Linked DNA regions of Celeribacter indicus. The protein of the gene in region 1 interacts with the protein of each later gene in a pairwise test. Links are inferred from orthologs where the notes say so. Each region holds a gene or a part of one and is shown in the gene's direction. Other genes may lie near its edges.

What was found.
Region 2: the proteins of rplL (region 1) and trhO interact in binary tests that used the Escherichia coli proteins (3 or more experiments, as listed by UniProt). The link is inferred for Celeribacter indicus from one-to-one orthologs.
Region 3: the proteins of rplL (region 1) and dnaE interact in binary tests that used the Escherichia coli proteins (3 or more experiments, as listed by UniProt). The link is inferred for Celeribacter indicus from one-to-one orthologs.
Region 4: the proteins of rplL (region 1) and obgE interact in binary tests that used the Escherichia coli proteins (3 or more experiments, as listed by UniProt). The link is inferred for Celeribacter indicus from one-to-one orthologs.

The regions. Positions count from the first base shown.
Region 1 is NZ_CP004393.1:641,018-645,552, forward strand. What follows is about bases 1,562-4,535. They hold rplL (50S ribosomal protein L7/L12), read left to right. Parts: upstream 1,562-2,846; coding sequence 2,847-3,224; downstream 3,225-4,535. Other genes in these bases: rplA (50S ribosomal protein L1), read left to right, coding at 1,562-1,858; rplJ (50S ribosomal protein L10), read left to right, coding at 2,263-2,775; rpoB (DNA-directed RNA polymerase subunit beta), read left to right, coding at 3,502-4,535. Outside these bases: transcription termination/antitermination protein NusG, read left to right, coding at 37-570; rplK (50S ribosomal protein L11), read left to right, coding at 711-1,160; more of rplA, read left to right, coding at 1,160-1,561. UniProt on the Escherichia coli protein: The binding site for several of the GTPase factors involved in protein synthesis (IF-2, EF-Tu, EF-G and RF3). Is thus essential for accurate translation.
Region 2 is NZ_CP004393.1:19,417-23,807, reverse strand. The notes cover bases 848-3,677. They hold trhO (oxygen-dependent tRNA uridine(34) hydroxylase TrhO), read left to right. Parts: upstream 848-1,723; coding sequence 1,724-2,632; downstream 2,633-3,677. Other genes in these bases: P73_RS00085 (IS256 family transposase), read right to left, coding at 3,226-3,677; P73_RS00090 (ABC transporter ATP-binding protein), read right to left, coding at 2,645-3,184; P73_RS00100 (trypsin-like peptidase domain-containing protein), read right to left, coding at 848-1,621. Outside these bases: pncA (bifunctional nicotinamidase/pyrazinamidase), read right to left, coding at 1-157; more of P73_RS00100, read right to left, coding at 224-847; more of P73_RS00085, read right to left, coding at 3,678-4,391. UniProt on the Escherichia coli protein: Catalyzes oxygen-dependent 5-hydroxyuridine (ho5U) modification at position 34 in tRNAs, the first step in 5-carboxymethoxyuridine (cmo5U) biosynthesis.
Region 3 is NZ_CP004393.1:3,894,092-3,899,745, reverse strand. What follows is about bases 1,050-5,142. They hold dnaE (DNA polymerase III subunit alpha), read left to right. Parts: upstream 1,050-1,423; coding sequence 1,424-4,942; downstream 4,943-5,142. Other genes in these bases: P73_RS19175 (SlyX family protein), read right to left, coding at 4,950-5,142; xdhA (xanthine dehydrogenase small subunit), read right to left, coding at 1,050-1,194. Also shown: more of xdhA, read right to left, coding at 1-1,049; more of P73_RS19175, read right to left, coding at 5,143-5,162; hisS (histidine--tRNA ligase), read left to right, coding at 5,301-5,654. UniProt on the Escherichia coli protein: DNA polymerase III is a complex, multichain enzyme responsible for most of the replicative synthesis in bacteria. This DNA polymerase also exhibits 3' to 5' exonuclease activity. The alpha chain is the DNA polymerase catalytic subunit.
Region 4 is NZ_CP004393.1:2,310,161-2,314,560, forward strand. Bases 639-3,477 are described here. They hold obgE (GTPase ObgE), read left to right. Parts: upstream 639-1,454; coding sequence 1,455-2,501; downstream 2,502-3,477. Other genes in these bases: P73_RS11640 (GNAT family N-acetyltransferase), read left to right, coding at 639-897; P73_RS11645 (hypothetical protein), read left to right, coding at 1,193-1,429; proB (glutamate 5-kinase), read left to right, coding at 2,489-3,477. In the rest of the region: rpmA (50S ribosomal protein L27), read left to right, coding at 1-122; more of P73_RS11640, read left to right, coding at 349-638; more of proB, read left to right, coding at 3,478-3,589; P73_RS11660 (glutamate-5-semialdehyde dehydrogenase), read left to right, coding at 3,586-4,400. UniProt on the Escherichia coli protein: An essential GTPase which binds GTP, GDP and possibly (p)ppGpp with moderate affinity, with high nucleotide exchange rates and a fairly low GTP hydrolysis rate.

The DNA.
Region 1 (4,535 bases):
GGCGCCCTGCCGGAGAGATGAAAAGGCAAAGGCACCATGGCGAAGCGTTGGTATTCGGTGAGCGTTCTCTCGAATTTCGAGAAAAAAGTCGCCGAAGCGATCAAGACGGCTGTGGCGGAAAAGGGCCTTGAGGATCAGATCGAAGAGGTCCTGGTGCCGACCGAGGAGGTCATCGAGGTGCGCCGGGGCAAGAAGGTGACGACCGAGCGTCGCTTCATGCCGGGCTATGTGCTCGTGCGCATGGAGATGACCGACGAGGGCTATCACCTGATCAACTCGATCAACCGGGTGACCGGCTTCCTCGGTTCCTTCGGCAAGCCGATGCCGATGCGCGACAGCGAGGTTGAGGCGATCCTCGGCCGCGTCGAGGAGGGCGCGGAGGCGCCGCGTTCGACCATCACCTTCGAGGTGGGCGAGCAGGTTTCCGTCTCCGAAGGGGCCTTCGAGGGGTTCGACGGCATGGTGGAAGAGGTCGACGAGGCCAACCAGCGCCTCAAGGTCTCCGTCTCGATCTTCGGCCGGGCGACGCCGGTCGAGCTGGAATTCACTCAGGTCAACAAGCGGGCCTGAGGAACGCGCGCGCCGGCTGGCGCGCGAGCCCCGTCGGGGCATGAGCCGTGGGAGGCGAGGGCGACGCGTTGTCCGGACCAGACCACACAACATGAGACCCTGTGAAACGCGTTTCGCAGGGGTTGGAAAGGAAAAGGCCAATGGCTAAGAAACTCGCAGGCACGATGAAGCTGCAAGTGCCCGCCGGTCAGGCGAACCCGTCCCCGCCCGTGGGGCCGGCGCTGGGTCAGCGCGGCATCAACATCATGGAATTCTGCAAGGCGTTCAACGCCAAGACGCAGGACATGGAGCCCGGTGCGCCGTGCCCGACCGTGATCACCTACTACTCCGACAAATCCTTCTCGATGGACATCAAGACGCCGCCGGCGTCGTTCTATCTCAAGAAGGCCGCCGGTCTGAAGCCGGTGGGCAAGCGCAACCGTCCCAAGGGGGCTGCGCTGCCGGGCCGCGAGACCATCGCGACTGTGACCGTCGCGCAGGTGCGCGAGATCGCCGAAGCGAAGATGAAGGATCTGAACGCGAACGACGTCGAGGGCGCGATGCAGATCATCCTCGGCTCCGCGAAATCCATGGGCATCGAGGTGAAGTGATGGCGAAACTTGGCAAACGTACCCGCGCGGCTCGCGAAGCCTTCGTCGGCAAGGAAAACCTCAGCGTCGAGGACGCGCTCGACCTGATCAAGGCGAACGCCACCGCGAAATTCGATGAAACCGTTGAAATCGCGCTGAACCTCGGTGTCGATCCCCGTCACGCCGACCAGATGGTTCGCGGCGTCGTCACCCTGCCCAACGGCACCGGCAAGACCGTCCGCGTCGCTGTCTTCGCCCGTGGCGCGAAGGCTGACGAAGCGCAGGCCGCCGGTGCGGATATCGTCGGTGCCGAAGACCTGATGGAAACGATCCAGGGCGGCACGATCGAGTTCGACCGCTGCATTGCGACCCCGGACATGATGCCGATCGTCGGCCGTCTCGGCAAGATCCTTGGCCCGCGCAACCTGATGCCGAACCCGAAGGTCGGCACCGTGACGATGGACATCAAGGCCGCTGTCGAAGCCGCCAAGGGCGGTGAGGTGCAGTTCAAGGCCGAGAAGGCCGGCGTCGTGCACAGCGGCGTGGGCAAGGCGTCTTTCTCCGCCGAGCAACTGGCGCAGAACATCCGCGCCTTTGTCGATGCCGTCCAGAAGGCGAAGCCGACGGGCGCGAAGGGCACCTACATGAAGAAGGTCTCCCTGTCCTCGACGATGGGTCCGGGCGTGTCCGTCTCGGTGGACTCCGCGACCGGCAACTGATCCGCGCGATCGGCTCCGACACTTTTGAAGGGCGCTCCTCCGGGGGCGCCTTCGCCTTTTCGCCGACTTGACGCTCGTCGTCGATCCGGTATTCTCACGAACGGGCGATCTGCGGGAGGTTTCTGTCGCTCCCATCTTGCCCCGCCCGGCAAACCCCGTTAAACGCAACGAGGCAAACAAGCGTGCGATTCGTCGTGCGCTGATTTGCATTTCGTCCGAGACGGTGGGTGCGGGGGATCTGCCTCGCATAATTCCTGCCCGAGACGGGAAAGACGGCAAGTTTCTCCGGGGTGATCCTCGGGCGACTTTGGCGCGGCCCCGTAACCGGACTTCGAGCCGAGGCCTGCAAGGCCGAGGTAGAATTGAGCCGGGAGGGGCAACCCTCCCATACTTGGAGTAAAACTGTGGATAGAGCACAAAAAGAAAAGGTGATCGAGGAACTCGGTCAGATCTTTGAAAGCTCTGGCGTGGTCGTCGTTGCACACTACGCAGGTCTTACGGTTGCTGAAATGCAGGATCTGCGGGCGCGCATGCGCTCTGCCGGTGGTGCAGTTCGCGTTGCCAAGAACCGGCTCGCCAAAATCGCCCTTGAGGGAACGCCGAACCAACCGATCAGCGATCTTCTCAACGGCATGACCGTTCTCGCCTATTCCGAAGACCCTGTCGCTGCTGCGAAAGTGGTCGTGGATTACGCCAAAGACAACGAGAAACTACAGATTCTCGGTGGCGCAATGGGCGGTGAAGGTCTCGACGTCACAGGTGTTGAGCGTGTTTCCAAGATGCCCTCCCGCGAAGAGCTCCTGGCTCAGATCGCGAGCTGCATCGGCGCACCCGCTTCCAACATCGCCGGCGCGATTGGCGCACCCGCTTCGAACATCGCGGGCATCCTTTCCACGATCGAGGAAAAGGCTGCCTGAGCATCCAAATGCACCTGCGTGGGTTGAAATGGCTCATGTTGGAACACACTTAAACGAACGGAAACAGTACAATGGCTGATCTGAAAAAACTCGCTGAAGAGATCGTTGGTCTCACCCTTCTCGAAGCCCAAGAGCTGAAAGAAATCCTCAAAGAAGAATACGGCATCGAGCCCGCCGCCGGCGGCGCCGTGATGGTGGCCGGCCCGGCCGGCGATGCCGGCGCGGCCGCTGCCGAAGAGAAAACCGAATTCGACGTCGTCCTGAAGGACGCCGGCGCTTCGAAAATCAACGTGATCAAGGAAGTCCGCGGCATCACCGGCCTGGGCCTCAAGGAAGCCAAAGAGCTCGTCGAAGCCGGCGGCAAGATCAAGGAAGGCGCTTCGAAAGAAGAAGCCGAAGAGATCAAGGGCAAACTCGAAGCCGCTGGCGCGACTGTCGAGCTGGCCTGAGGCCTCCGGCCTCCGGGCCAACCCACATGTCAGGCTGGACCCGATTTTTCGGGTCCAGCCGAACCTGTCTTAGGGCAGGCAAACATCCGGACCTGTCTTGGAAAGCTCCCGCCGCCCGGTGCGGGCGGGGGTTTCCCAAGGAGAGGTCGCAGCGGTCGGGAGCCCCCTTTTGGGCAGGGGGCAGGAATAGACCGCGACCCTCTGTTTCGTCAGGGCACATCTCCCGGCACCCAACGGGGCGTGTGGCTCGCGAAAAAGTGAAAAGGTATAGACGCGTATGGCATCGTCCTTCCTTGGCCAGAAACGGCTCCGCAAATACTACGGCAAAATTCGCGAAGTTCTCGAAATGCCGAACCTCATCGAGGTTCAGAAATCCTCCTACGACCTGTTCCTGAAATCCGGCGACGCCTCCGAACCGCAAGACGGCGAAGGCATCAAGGGCGTGTTCCAGTCGGTCTTCCCGATCAAGGATTTCAACGAGACCGCCGTGCTCGAATTCGTGAAATACGAGCTCGAGGCGCCGAAATACGACGTCGAGGAATGCCAGCAGCGCGACATGACCTATTCGGCTCCGCTGAAGGTCACGCTGCGTCTCATCGTGTTCGATGTGGACGAGGACACCGGCGCGAAATCCGTGAAGGACATCAAGGAACAGGACGTGTTCATGGGCGACATGCCCCTGATGACGCCGAACGGCACGTTCATCGTGAACGGCACCGAACGCGTGATCGTCTCCCAGATGCACCGCTCTCCGGGCGTGTTCTTCGATCATGACAAGGGCAAGACCCATTCCTCGGGCAAGCTGCTCTTTGCCTGCCGGATCATCCCCTACCGCGGCTCCTGGCTCGATTTCGAATTCGACGCCAAGGACATCGTCTACGCGCGCATCGACCGTCGCCGCAAGCTGCCGGTGACGACGCTGCTCTACGCGCTCGGCCTCGACCAGGAGGCGATCTGCGATGCCTATTACGACACCGTCGATTACAAGCTCGAGAAGAACAAGGGGTGGGTGACCCGCTTCTTCCCCGAGCGCGTGCGCGGCACCCGTCCGACCTATGACCTCGTCGATGCGGCCACGGGCGAAGTGATCTGCAAGGCGGGCGACAAGATGACCCCGCGCGCGGTCAAGAAGATCCTCGACGAAGGATCGGTGACCGAGCTTCTCGTGCCCTTCGACCGGATCGTGGGCAAGTTCGTCGCGAAAGACATCATCAACGAGGAAAACGGCGCGATCTATGTCGAGGCGGGCGACGAGCTCACCTATGAGATGGACAAGGACGGCACCGTCGTCGGCGGCACGCTCAAGACGTT
Region 2 (4,391 bases), 620 kb from region 1 along the record:
GATGCCAGTCCTGCGTGAGGATGACGGCGGGAAAATCCTCCATGAGCGTGTTGACGCCCGGCACGATCTCATCGCCCCCGGCAACCGCCAACGCGCCGCCGGGGCAGAAGTCGTTCTGGATGTCGATGACGATGAGGGCTTCGTTGGACGGGCGCATGGCGGATCTCCTTTGGCTTAGGCGTAACGCCCGAAGGCGCCTGCGGCAAGGCAGGACTGCGCGCCGCTACCCCTGAAACCGGAGACGCAGGACGCGGCCGCCGCGGTCCAGCGTGAGGAGCAGCCCACCGCGCACGGACTGGGCGGCCGCCGCAAGGGCATCCGAATCCGCAATCTCCGCCCCGTTCAGGGCGAGAATGCGGTCGCCGGGCCGCAGCCCGAGGCGCGCCGCATAGCCCCCGGCCTCGAGCACGATCACACCCTCCGACAAGAGCGGCAGGCCGTATCGCTCCACCAGCGCGGGGGTCAGATCGGCGACCACGAGCCCGTCGAGGAGTCCGGGGGAGGAGATCGTCACCGGCGCGGGTTGCTCGGATCCCGGCGCGGGGATCAGGGACAGGTCCAGCGTGACGGTTTCTCCGGCGCGCACCGCCTCGAGCGTCACGCTTTCGCCTACGGGCAGGATCGAGAGCCGGTATTCGAGATCGGCCGGCGAGAGGATCGGCTGGCCGTCGAGCGTGAGCAGCACGTCGCCGACCGCGAGCCCGGCCCTGGCGAAGGGCGATTGCGGATGCAGTTCGGCGAGCACGACGCCCTCGGGTCTGGGCAGGCCCAGCGCCTCCGCGACGGCATCGTCCACCGCCTGCGTGGTGACACCCGACCACGGGCGCACGAAGGAGGTCTGACCCGCCTCGGCCTGCCGGGTGAATTCGCGCACGAGGTTGGAGGGGATCGCAAAGCCGATGCCGATGGAGCCGCCGGTGCGGGACAGGATGGAGGTGTTGATGCCGACGAGCCGGCCGGACATGTCGACGAGCGCGCCGCCGGAATTGCCCGGATTGATCGCCGCGTCGGTCTGGATATAGGAGCCTGCGCCGCCCGGAATCGCGCTTCCGGAGCGCGCGAGGCCGGAGATGATGCCGGAGGAGACCGTCTGTCCGACGCCGAACGGATTGCCGATGGCGAGCACGAGATCCCCGACCTCGAGCGCATCGCTGTCCGCGAGCGGCAGGGCGGGCAGGTCCTCCGCGTCCCTGAGCCGCAGGACCGCGACATCGGCGTCCTGGTCGGCCAGCACCACCTCTCCCTCGTATTCGCGCCGGTCGGAAAGCACCACGCGGATCTCCGACGCCTCCCCCACGACGTGGTAATTCGACACCACGAGCCCGTCCTCCGACACGATCACCCCGGAGCCGAGCGACCGCTGGACGCGCTGGCGCGCCGGGCCGCTGCGGAAGAACTGGGAAAAGAACGGGTCATCGGCAAAGGGGGACAGGCGCTCCTCGACCACGCGTGAGGCGTAGATATTGACGACGGAGGGCGCCGTTTCCCGGACGATGGGGGAGAAGGAGAGCTGGAGCTCGGCGCGGCTTTCGGGAACCGTCGGCGTCTGGGCGAGGGCGGTTCGGACCGGGAGGGTGACGGAAATGGCCAGAAAGGCGGCGATCAGGACGTTTCGCGGCATCGCGGGACCTCATGTCTTGTCACGGGATGGCTCTAAAGAAGCCGCCGGAAGATGATTTTCAAGCCCTTGCCTGACGGGGAGGCGAGGCGTATCGAGCACATTATGTTTACCGTATGCGCCCTGTATCACTTCACCCGTTTCGACGATCCCGCCGGGCTCCGGCAGGGGCTTCTGGATCTGTGCCGTGGCGAAGGGATCACGGGCACGCTGCTTCTGGCGCAGGAGGGGATCAACGGCACGGTGGCCGGGCCGACGCCTGCGGCGATCGAGCAACTGCTTTCCCATATCCGCGCCCTTCCCGGCTGCGCCGGCCTCGAGGTGAAGCTGTCGACCGCGCAAGACCAGCCCTTTGCGCGGATGAAGGTGCGGATCAAGCGCGAGATCGTCACCATGGGCCAGCCGGATGTCGACCCGAAGGCGCGGGTCGGACATTATTGTACGCCGGAGGAATGGAATGCGCTGATCTCCTCCGGGGATGTGGCGGTCATCGACACACGCAACGATTACGAGGTGGAGATCGGCACGTTCCGTGGCGCGATCGACCCGCAAACCCGGAGCTTTCGCGAATTTCCGGAGTGGTGGGAAAGGAACAGGGACCGCTTCCACAACAAGAAGATCGCGATGTTCTGCACCGGCGGGATCCGCTGCGAGAAATCGACGAACTACCTGCTCGGGCAGGGTGTGGAGGAGGTCTATCACCTCAAGGGCGGCATCCTGAAATATCTCGAGGAGATGCCCGAGGAGGAGAGCCTCTGGGAGGGCGACTGCTTCGTCTTCGACGGGCGCGTGTCGATCGGGCACGGGCTTGCCGAGGGGCCGCACGAACTGTGCCACGCCTGCCGCCGCCCGATCCTGCCGGAGGACAAGGCACATCCCGCTTTCGAGGAAGGCGTCTCCTGTCCCCGTTGCGTGGACGAATTCGATGCCGCTCGCAAGGAGCGGTTCCGCGAGCGCCAGCGGCAGATCGCGCTGGCGAAGGCGCGGGGAGAGCGGCATCTGGGGCGGGAGTGACATGCGGCGCGGTCAGGCCTCCAGCATCGACTGATGGCGGCGGATCGCGCGCGCAACGTCGTTGAACCACATCGCCTTGCCGTCTTCGAGGAGGACCGCTGCGTCGCAGAGGCTTCGCACCAGCCCCATGGAATGCGATACGAGGATCGCGCCCGACCTCTTCAGCCGCGTGCGGATCACCGCCTCGCTCTTCTCCCGGAAGGCGGCGTCGCCCACCGATGTCACCTCGTCGAAGAGGTAATGGTCGAAGTCGATGCCCATCGAGGCGGCGAAGGCGAGGCGCGCGCGCATTCCGGCCGAATAGCTGCGGAAGGGCGCGTCGAAATGGGCGCCGAGGCCGGACACTTCCCTGGCGAAATCGACAAGGTGCTGCGTGTCGACGCCATAGACCCGCGCCACGAAGCGCAGGTTCTGGGCGCCGGTGAGATCGGGGTGGAAGGAGCCCGCGAATCCGACCGGCCAGGACACCGTTCCCGTGACCTCGATCCGGCCCGATTGCGGTGGGATCATTCCGGCGATCATCTGGAGGAGGGTGGATTTCGGGAGTGTCATGAACTATGTGTATCTGGCCCGGCCCATGCGGTTTCAGATACTCAAGCGTCGAAGCGCTCGCCGAACATTATGGCGAACTGGTTGCGGGCTGCAAACCATTCCCGGACATTTCGGCCATCCTTTTCGAATTTGCGGATTGCCAGATAGATCAACTTGGTTGCGGCCTCGTCGGTCGGGAAGGAGCCCCGCGTCTTGATCGTTTTCCGGATCACGCGGTTCAAGCTTTCTATGGCATTCGTGGTGTAGATGATTTTCCGGATCGCGGGATCGAAACCAAAGAACGGGATCACCTCCTGCCATGCCCGGCGCCAGGCCGGGGCGATGGAGGCGTATTTCCCGGCCCATTTCTCCTCGAAGGCATCGAGCTCGGCCTCGGCCATATCGGCGGTCGGGGCACTGTAAATCCGGCGTAGGTCCGCAGCCACGGCCTTGCGGTCCTTCCAAGAGCAGAAATTCAGGGAATGGCGCACCAGATGCACGATGCAGGTCTGGACCATGGCGTCCGGGAACGCGGCGGTGATGGCCTCAGGAAAGCCCTTCAGCCCGTCCACGACCGCGATCAGGATGTCCTGCACGCCCCGGTTCTTCAACTCGTTCATCACCGAGAGCCAGAATTTGGCGCCCTCGTTCTCGGCGGTCCACAGGCCCAGAACCTCACGGCTCCCATCACGGGTGACGCCCAGGGCGACGTAGACGGCCTTATTCTTCACTGTCCGGCTGTCGGCGTCACGGATCTTCACCCGTAGAGCGTCGAAGATCACGATGGGATACATCCGATCCAGCGCGCGGGTCTGCCATTCCCTGACCTCGTCCAGCACCGCATCGGTGACGCGGCTGATCAGGTCGGGCGAGACCTTCAGGCCGTAGAGATCAAGCAGGTGAGCCTGGATGTCCCGGACCGTCAGCCCGGCCGCATAAAGCCCGATGATCTTGTCATCGATCCCGTCGATCCGGGTCTGGCCCTTCTTCACCAGCTCGGGCTCGAAGCTGCTGTCGCGGTCGCGAGGCACCGCCAGCGGCAGTTCGCCGTCTTGGCTCTTCAGCACCTTGCTCGAGGCGCCATTGCGGCGGTTGGTCTGGCCGGGTGGAGCGTCTTTGCCTTCCTCGTAGCCAAGATGCGCCGTCAGCTCCGCGCCCAGCATTCGTTCCATGAGCTTGATCTTCAGCTCTTTCATCAGCCCGGCATCGCCGAGCAGATCCTCAGGGC
Region 3 (5,654 bases), 3.3 Mb from region 1 along the record:
GGCCTCGCTCCAGGGCTTGCCGGTCAGCGCCGCCTCGACCGTGCGGGCGCGCAGGGGCGTTCCCGCCATGCCGCCGAAGGCGATGCGCGCCGCGGTGATCCTGCCGTCTTCCACGGTCAGGTTGAACGCGCCGCAGACCGCGGAAATGTCCTGGTCGAAGCGTTTCGAGAGCTTGTAGACCCGCAGGTCGCGCAGGCCCGCCTTCGGCACGGTGATGCGCTCGACGAATTCGGAGGGCTGGCGGTCCTGTCTGCCGTATTCGATGAAGAATGCCTCGAGCGGGAGGCTGCGCCGGTCCTCGCCCTTGCGAAGCGTCAGCGTCGCGCCCGCGGCGATCAGCGGCGGCGGGCTGTCGCCGATGGGGGAGCCGTTGGCGATATTGCCGCCGAGCGTCGCAGCGGCACGGATCTGGACGGAGGCGAAACGGCGATACATTTCCGCAAGCGAGGGGCAGAGCGGGCGGAACAGTCCGACCAGATCCCCGACCGGGGTCATGGCGCCGATCTCCAGCGTGTCCGGCGTTTCGGTCACGCCCCGCAGATCCTCGATCCCGCCGAGGAAGATGACCTCGTCGAGATCGCGCAGCTGCTTGGTGACCCAGAGCCCCACGTCGGTCGCTCCGGCGATCAGCACCGCATCCGGGCGCAGTGCGTAGATCGCGGCAAACTCGTCGGCGCTCTCGGGTCGTTCGACGATGGCCGGAGCGGAAAAGGCGACGTGGTCGAACCCCTCCGGCACCGGGTCCTTCGCTGCCTTCGCCGCCGCGCGCAGGATCGGCGCGTAGCCGGTGCAGCGGCACAGGTTGCCGGCGAGCACGTCCTCGTGGTCGGTCCGCCCCTGCGCATGGGCGGTGGCAAGCGACATGACGATTCCGGGCGTGCAGAAGCCGCATTGGCTGCCGTGCTCCTCGATCATCGCCCGTTGCACCGGGTGAAGCACCTCCCCGTCCGACAACCCTTCGACCGTGACCACCGACTTGCCGTGAAGCTGCGGCAGGAACAGGATGCAGGCGTTGAGCGGCTTCTTTCCCTGCGCATCCTCGACCATCACCGTGCAGGCGCCGCAATCGCCTTCGTTGCAGCCCTCCTTCGTGCCGGTGAGGCCGCGGGTTTCGCGCAGATGATCGAGCAGGGTACGTGTCGGCGTCTCCGTGACCGTCACGACCTCGCCGTTGAGCCGAAAGGTGATCTCCATATATCAGGCCGGCCGCTTTCTTGTCTCTTCGACCACGCCCGATGCGGCGGAAAGCGTGGTCCCTGTCCTAGAGAGCAAAGCCGCCCCGGCCTGGATTTGCAAGGGATTCTCGCAGGGCGTTTGCGCATAAATTGCCCGAATGATTAAAAATCGGGCGCGACAATCCCTGTGGAAAACGTGTTTTTCGCCCTTGGCGCGGTGCCATGGGGTGAGATAGCCTTGTCCGGCCATGAGCAGACCCGGTTTCATCCATCTTCGCGTCCATACCGAATACTCCCTTCTCGAGGGGGCGATGCGGCTCAAGAAGCTGAGCGGCATGGTTGCGGACATGGGCATGCCGGCGGTCGCCGTGACCGATACGAACAACCTGTTCTGCGCGCTCGAATTTTCCGAATATGCCAAGGGGGCGGGCATTCAGCCGGTCATCGGCTGCCAGGTCGACGTCGCCTATTGGGAGCCCGAGCCGGGCGGGAAGCCGAAGCCGCCCGCGCCGGTCGTGCTGCTTGCGCAGAACGAACAGGGCTATGAGCATCTGATGAAGCTCAATTCCTGTCTCTATATCGACAAGCACGGCGCGCTGCCGCAGGTGAGCCTCGAGGAACTGGAGCGCTATTCGGGCGGCCTGATCTGTCTCAGCGGCGGGGCGGAGGGGCCGGTCGGAAAGCTCGTGCAGGACCATCACCCGCGGGAGGCGCGCGCGCTGCTCGAGCGGCTGAAGGCGATCTATCCGAACCGGCTCTACGTCGAGCTCCAGCGCCATCCGGGCGAGGACGGAACCTATACGGTGGGGGAGCGTGCGACCGAACGGCCCTTTGTCGAATGGGCCTATGATCTCGGCCTGCCGCTCGTGGCGACGAATGACGTCTACTTTCCCAAGGCCGACATGTACGAGGCGCATGATGCGCTCATCTGCATCGCGGAGGGCGCCTATGTCGACCAGTCGGAGCCGCGCCGCCGCCTCACGCCGCAGCATTATTTCAAGAGCCCGGCCGAGATGGCCGCGCTCTTCGCCGATCTGCCGGAGGCGATCGAGACCACGGTGGAAATCGCCCGCCGCTGTGCGTTCAAGGCCTACAAGCGCGACCCGATCCTGCCGAAATTCGCCGATGACGAGGTGGAGGAACTGCGCAAGCAGGCCTGGGAGGGGCTCGAGAAGCGCCTCGCCGTGATCGAGCCCGCCGCGCCGCGCGAGGAGTACGAGGACCGGCTCAGGTTCGAGCTCGGGATCATCGAGCAGATGGGATTCCCCGGCTATTTCCTCATCGTTGCCGACTTCATCAAATGGTCGAAGGACAACGACATTCCGGTCGGGCCGGGGCGCGGTTCGGGTGCGGGGTCGCTCGTGGCCTATGTGCTTACGATCACCGACCTCGACCCGCTGCGCTATTCGCTGCTGTTCGAACGCTTCCTGAACCCCGAACGCGTGTCCATGCCGGACTTCGACATCGATTTCTGCATGGACCGGCGCGAGGAGACGATCCGCTACGTCCAGGAGAAATACGGTCGCGACAAGGTCGGACAGATCATCACCTTCGGCGCGCTCCTCTCGAAGGCCGCCGTGCGCGATATCGGGCGGGTGTTGCAGATGCCCTACGGGCAGGTGGATCGCCTGTCGAAGCTCATTCCGGTCGAGGGGGTCAAGCCCGTCTCCATCGAGCAGGCGCTGAAGGACGAGCCGAAGCTGCGCGAGGAGGCACGCAACGAGGAGGTGGTGGACCGGCTCCTGACCTACGGCCGCCAGGTCGAGGGGCTGTTGCGCAACGCCTCCACCCACGCGGCGGGCGTGGTGATCGGGGACCGGCCGCTCGACGACCTCGTGCCGCTCTACCAGGATCCGCGCTCGGACATGCCCGCCACCCAGTTCAACATGAAATGGGTGGAGCAGGCGGGGCTCGTGAAATTCGACTTCCTGGGGCTGAAGACGCTTACCGTCGTGCAATCGGCGATGAACCTGATCTTCAAGAACGGCCGCCCGCTCCATGTCGCGCCGGACGGCACGCGGCTCTACGAGCCGGCGGCGGGGGCCGAGAACCAGATCAACCTCATCCCGCTCGACGACGCGAAGACCTACAGGCTCTATTCGGACGCGAAGACGGTCGCGGTGTTCCAGGTGGAAAGCTCGGGCATGATGTCCGCGCTGCGGCAGATGAAGCCCACCTGTATCGAGGATATCGTGGCCCTCGTGGCGCTCTATCGTCCGGGGCCGATGGAGAACATCCCGACCTATTGCGACGTGAAGCACGGGCGCAAGGATCTCGAGAGCATCCATCCGACCATCGACCATATCCTCGAGGAGACACAGGGGATCATCGTCTATCAGGAACAGGTGATGCAGATTGCGCAGGTCATGGCGGGTTACACGCTTGGCGGCGCCGACCTTCTGCGCCGCGCGATGGGCAAGAAGATCAAGGAGGCGATGGACGCCGAGCGCCCGAAATTCGTCGAGGGCGCGAAGAAGAACGGTGTGGACCAGAAGAAGGCCGAGGAGGTCTTTGCCCTTCTGGAGAAATTCGCCAACTACGGCTTCAACAAATCCCATGCGGCGGCCTATGCCGTGGTGTCCTATTACACCGCTTGGCTGAAGGCGAACCACCCGGTCGAGTTCATGGCGGGGGTCATGAATTGCGATATTCATCTCACCGACAAGCTCGCGATCTATGCCGAGGAGGTGCGGCGGGGCCTCGATGTGGAGATCGTGCCGCCCTGCGTGAACCGGTCGCTCGCCACCTTCGACGTGGTGGATCAGAAGCTGGTCTACGCGCTGGGTGCCCTGAAGAACGTCGGCGGCGAGGCGATGCAGCTCATCGTGAACGCGCGCGAGGAGGGGGGCAAGCCCTTCGTGACGCTGTTCGACTTCGCCCGCCGCGTGGACCTGAAGAAGGTCGGGAAGCGTCCGCTCGAGATGCTCGCGCGCGCCGGCGCCTTCGACCAGCTCGACGGCAACCGCCGCCGCGTCTTCGACAGTCTCGAGGCGCTGGTGCAATATTCCGCGGCGATCCATGAACAGAAAGCTTCCTCCCAGGTGTCGCTCTTCGGCGATGCGGGAGAGGATCTGCCGGAGCCGCGCCTGTCCCCCGTGGGCGACTGGGTGGCCTCCGAACGGCTGATGGAGGAGCAGAAGGCCATCGGCTTCTTCCTCTCCGGCCATCCGCTCGACGACTATGCGGGCGCGCTCCGGCGCAAGAAGATCGCGACCCTCGCCGACGCCCAGGCCAGGGCAGAGGCCGAGGGCGGTGCCATCGTCAAGGTCGGCGTCATGGTCTCCGGCTTCCGTCCGATGAAATCGGGCAAGGGCACGCGCTATTTCCGCATGAACGTCTCCGACGCCACCGGACAGCTTGCCGGCATCGCGATGTTCCCCAAGAAGGACGAATATGACGCGGCCTATGCCATCTTCGAGGCACACGACAAGGTGGTGATCACGCTCGAAGGCCGGTTCAGCGACGGTCAGTTCGACCCGACGATCCGCTCCGTCGCGCCGATGGAGGCCATCGTGGCGGATGCGGGCGGGGCGGGGCTCAGGATCTTCTGCGACGATGTCATGGCGGTGACGCAGGTGAGCGAGCTTCTCGCCCGCGTCACGCGGGAGGCGCGGCAGCCCCCGCGCGGCGCGGTGTCCTTCTGCATCATGGCGCCCGACTATCCCAACGAGGTGGAGATCGACATTCCCCAGCCCTTCGTCGTCACCCCGGAGGTGAAGGGCGCGATCCGCTCCTTCGACGGGGTGGTGATGGTCGAGGATATGTAAGCACCGCTTACCAGTGCGGCGGGCGCTGGTCGACGAGCGGCACCGTGCCCTCCGTCTCCGACTGGCGCGCGGCCTCGGCCTCCATCAGCAGGCCGAGCCGGCGCTCCGCCGCCTCGATCACGCGTTCCTGCCGCGCAACCACGTCCGACAGCTCGTCCACGACCTTCGTCAGATAGGCCACCTGTTCCTCGAGTGTGACGATACGGGTTTCGTTTTCCATCTCTGCCTCCCATCGGCTGACACCGGGTTTGCCTGTCCATCATAGCGGGGATTCGCGACGCTTTCACCCGCGCGCGCTTGCCCCGCACCGCCCCTTGGGCTATGCCGCCCCCGAGTTCGAGACCAAAAGGGATCCGACATGGCCAAGCCCAAGAAGACTCCGCGCCCCAAGGCCATCACGCCCAAGGGCTTTCGCGACTATTTCGGCACCGAGGTGACCGAACGCAAGGCCATGCTCGATCGGATTGCCGAAGTCTACCATCTTTACGGCTTCGAGGCGCTGGAGACCTCTGCGGTGGAAACGGTCGAGGCGCTGGGCAAGTTCCTGCCAGATGTGGACCGCCCGAACGAGGGCGTCTTCGCCTGGCAGGAAGAGGCCGAGAGCGACCGGCCCGGCGACTGGGTCGCGCTGCGCTACGACATGACCGCGCCGCTCGCCCGCGTCGCCGCGCAATACCGCAACGACCTGCCCGCGCCCTATCGCCGCTACGCG
Region 4 (4,400 bases), 1.7 Mb from region 1 along the record:
GCGTCGGCCTTGGCCGCGACCACACGATCTTTGCGACCACCGACGGCACGGTGACCTTCCGCAAGGGTCTGAAAAACCGCACCTTCGTGGACGTGCTTCCGGTGGCGGAGGCCGCCGAGTAAGCCGACCCCGAGACAGGGACGACGACATCGGGGGACCGGCGCAGGCCGGTCCCTTTCGCATATGAGGCGCCCGGTGCGCAGGGTCGCGATGCGGTCTTCGCGCCATCTTCGGGCGATCAACATCGCGTTAACCGGGCTGTCATACATTCGGGGGATGCTTACATGTGGCTTTCGCGGCGCGGCCAACGCGGCGCGGAATGAGGTTTTCGGGAGGAAGGAAATGGATATGCAGGTTCTGACGGAGGCGCCGGAGCGTCCCGCCCAACAGGTGATCGAGACAGAGCGCTTCGTGCTGCGCCCGCCACGGACGTCGGATGCGGGGCTTCTGTCGATGTATGCGGGCGATCTGCGGGTGGCGCGCAACTCGCGCTCCCTGCCGCACCCGATGCCGCCGGGCGCGACGGAGGCCTTCGTCGCCCGTGCGCTGAAGCCCGAGACGGAGGAAAAGGTCTGGATCCTCGACGGCTCCGATCACGGCCTGTCGGAAGTGCTCGGCGTGATTTCCCTCAAGCCGCTCGACCGCGACCAGTGCGAGGTTGCCTTCTGGGTCGGGCCCTCCTTCTGGGGCACGGGGCTCGCCCGCACCGCGCTGCGCGCGATCGTGGAGGCGAACCCGCTCGCCTGCAAGACGATGTTCGCGGCGATCTTCCAGGACAATCAGGCCTCCGCGCGCGTCGTCACCGCCTGCGGCTTCGCCTATATCGGCGATGCGGAGGCCTATTCCGTGTCCCGCGGCGCGCATGTGCCGACCTGGACCTACCTGCGCAAGCTCTGAGGCTCGGGGCCTCCGGTCGGAACGCCCCCGACATGCGCGACGCGACACGTGCCGCGGTTCGCATGATCCCGTGCCACGGGCGGCCCGGATGTGCCGCCTGCGCTGACGTGATCGGGGAGCGCAGACGGCTGTCCCGCGCGCCTTTCCGTTGTCCGGTCCCGGTGCGACGGGTGCGCAGGGACTGTCGTGCGCTGTTTCTCGTCTTCGCGGCGACGTCCGGTGCGGATCGCGGGCACCGCCCGCGGAGGCCGCGGTCGGCTCCTGACGGGGGTGCTGATGCCGGGGGCGCGGCGTCATGCCCAAGGCGGCGGAGGCCGAGCCGGCCGGCCATTTCCGCGACCGGGCGGAAGAGACCGGCGCAGGCGGGGTCGCAGAGAAGGCGCGGCGCGCCATGGGCCGTGTCGGGACCGGTCAAGCCCTCTCTGCCTGCCTCGCCCGCGGGCAGGAGGCCGCGCGCATCGAGATGATCCCCGCGCGCGGGCTTTGCGGCGCGAAACGGCAATTGAGTTTGGCCCGCGCACGGGCTACATAGCGCATCTGAACCAAAGGATGTCGCGATGAAATTTCTCGATCTGGCAAAGGTCTATATTCGCTCCGGCAGCGGCGGCAACGGCTGCGTGTCGTTCCGGCGCGAGAAGTTCATCGAGTTCGGCGGCCCGAACGGCGGCGACGGCGGCACCGGCGGCTCGGTGATCGCGGAGGCGGTCGAGGGGCTCAACACGCTGATCGACTTCCGCTATCAGCAGCATTTCTTCGCCCAGAACGGGCAGGGCGGCATGGGCAACAACCGCACCGGCAAGGACGGCAAGGATATCGTGCTGCGCGTGCCCGTGGGGACGGAGATCCTCGACGAGGACGAGGAAACGGTGATCGCGGACCTGACCGAGGTGGGCCAGAGCGTCGTGCTCGCCAAGGGCGGCAACGGCGGCTGGGGCAATGCGCGGTTCAAGACCTCGACGAACCAGGCGCCGGCGAAGGCCAATCCGGGCCAGCCGGGGATCGACCGGACGATCTGGCTGCGGCTCAAGCTGATCGCGGATGCGGGGCTTCTGGGCCTGCCGAACGCGGGCAAGTCGACCTTCCTGTCGGTGACCTCGAACGCGCGGCCGAAGATCGCGGATTATCCCTTTACCACGCTGCACCCCAATCTCGGCGTCGTCGGCATCGACGGGGCGGAATTCGTCGTGGCCGATATTCCCGGCCTGATCGAGGGCGCGTCCGAGGGGCGGGGCCTTGGCGACCTGTTCCTTGGCCATGTCGAACGCTGCGCGGTGCTGCTGCATCTCGTGGACGGCACGTCGGAGGATGTGGTGGCGGATTACGACACGATCATCACCGAGATCAGCAATTACTCGGACGTGCTCGGGGACAAGCCGCGGATTACCGTCCTGAACAAGACCGACGCGCTGCTCGAGGAGGAGATCGCGGAGAAGCGCGCGGCGCTCGAGACGGCCTCGGGCGGGCGCGTCTACACCATGTCGGGCGTGTCGCGCGACGGGGTCGACCAGGTGCTGCGCGCGCTCAAGGCGGAGATTTCCATGGACCGGCTCAGGCTGAAACAGGCCGGGGACGGGGAAGAGGACGACCAGCCTTGGCAACCCTGAGTGAGGCGAAACGCATCGTCGTGAAGATCGGCTCGGCGCTGCTCGTCGAGCGGGGCGAATTGCGCGCGCACTGGCTCGAGGGGCTGGCGGCGGATGTGGCGATGCTGCGGGCTCGCAGGGCGAAGGTGATCCTCGTCTCCTCCGGCTCCATCGCGCTCGGGCGCGGCATCCTGGGCCTTCCGCCGGGGGAATTGCCGCTCGAACAGTCGCAGGCTTCGGCCTCCGTCGGGCAGATCCGGCTGGCGCGCGCCTATCAGGAGGCGCTGGAGCCGCACGGGATCACCACGGCGCAGGTGCTGCTGACGCTCGAGGACACGGCGGACCGGCGGCGCTATCTCAATTCGCGGGCCACGCTCGACGCGCTTCTGGCACTCGGCGTGGTGCCGATCGTGAACGAGAACGACACGGTGGCCACGGACGAGATCCGCTATGGCGACAACGACCGGCTGGCGGCGCAGATCGCGGTGACGGTGGGGGCGGACCGGCTCGTGCTCCTGTCCGATGTGGACGGGCTCTACACCGCCAATCCGGCGGTCGATCCGCAGGCCCGCCACCTGCCGGTGGTCGACCATGTCACCCCCGCGATCGAGGCGATGGCGGGCGAGCCGGTCTCCGGCGTCTCCAAGGGCGGGATGAAGACGAAGATCATGGCCGCGAAGACCGCCATCGGCGGCGGCTGCGCGATGGCGATCACCCAGGGTGCGGTGGACCGCCCGCTTCGGGCGCTCGAGAACGGTGCGCGGGCGACGTGGTTCCTCGCCCACGAGGATCCCGACCGGGCGCGCAAGCGCTGGATCGGGGCGATGAAGCCGAAGGGCGAGGTGCATCTCGACGCGGGGGCCGTGCGCGCGCTCGGCCAGGGGCGGTCGCTGTTGCCGGTCGGCGTGACGGAGGTGGTCGGCCATTTCGGCCGCGGCGAACCGGTCGTGATACTCGGACCCGACGGTGTGCGCATCGGGCTCGGGCTGTCGCGCTACACCTCGGAGGAGGCGGAAGCGATCAAGGGCGCGCATTCCGAAGACATACAGGCGATCCTCGGCTATCCGGGCCGGGCCGCCTTGATACACAGGGACGATCTGGTGCTATGACGGGTGATATCGACGTGAAGGAACTCATGGCCGGGCTCGGACAAAAGGCGAAGGCGGCGAGCGCGGAGCTTGCCAGCGCGCCTGCCGAACAGAAGGATGCCGCGCTTCTGGCGGCGGCGGATGCGCTCTGGTCGCGGCGGGAGGAGATCATCGCGGCCAATGAGAAGGATCTCGCCTTCGGGCGCGAAAAGGGCCTGACGGAGGCGATGATGGACAGGCTCACGCTCGACGAGTCGCGCATCCGCGGCATCATGGACGGGCTGCGCGCCATCGCGGCGCAGAAGGATCCGGTGGGCGAGGTGATCGCGGAATGGGACCGTCCGAACGGGCTGCATATCCGGCGCGTGCGCACGCCGCTGGGTGTGATCGGCGTGATCTATGAAAGCCGTCCGAATGTGACGGCGGATGCCGGCGCGCTGTGCCTGAAGGCCGGGAATGCGGTGATCCTGCGCGGCGGGTCGGAGAGTTTCCACAGTTCCGGCGCGATCCACGCCTGTCTCCTGGAAGGACTGCGCAAGGCCGGGCTGCCGGAGGACGCGATCCAGCGCGTGCCGACGCGCGACCGTGCGGCGGTTCAGGAGATGCTGCGCGCGGTCGAGTATATCGACGTGATCGTGCCGCGTGGCGGCAAGGGGCTCGTGGGGCTGGTGCAGCGCGAGGCGCGGGTGCCGGTATTTGCCCATCTCGAGGGGATCGTTCATATCTTCGTCGATGCCTCCGCCGATCCGGAAAAGGCGATGCGCGTGGTGGTGAACGCGAAGACGCGGCGCACCGGGATCTGCGGCGCGGCGGAATGCCTGCTGATCCATCG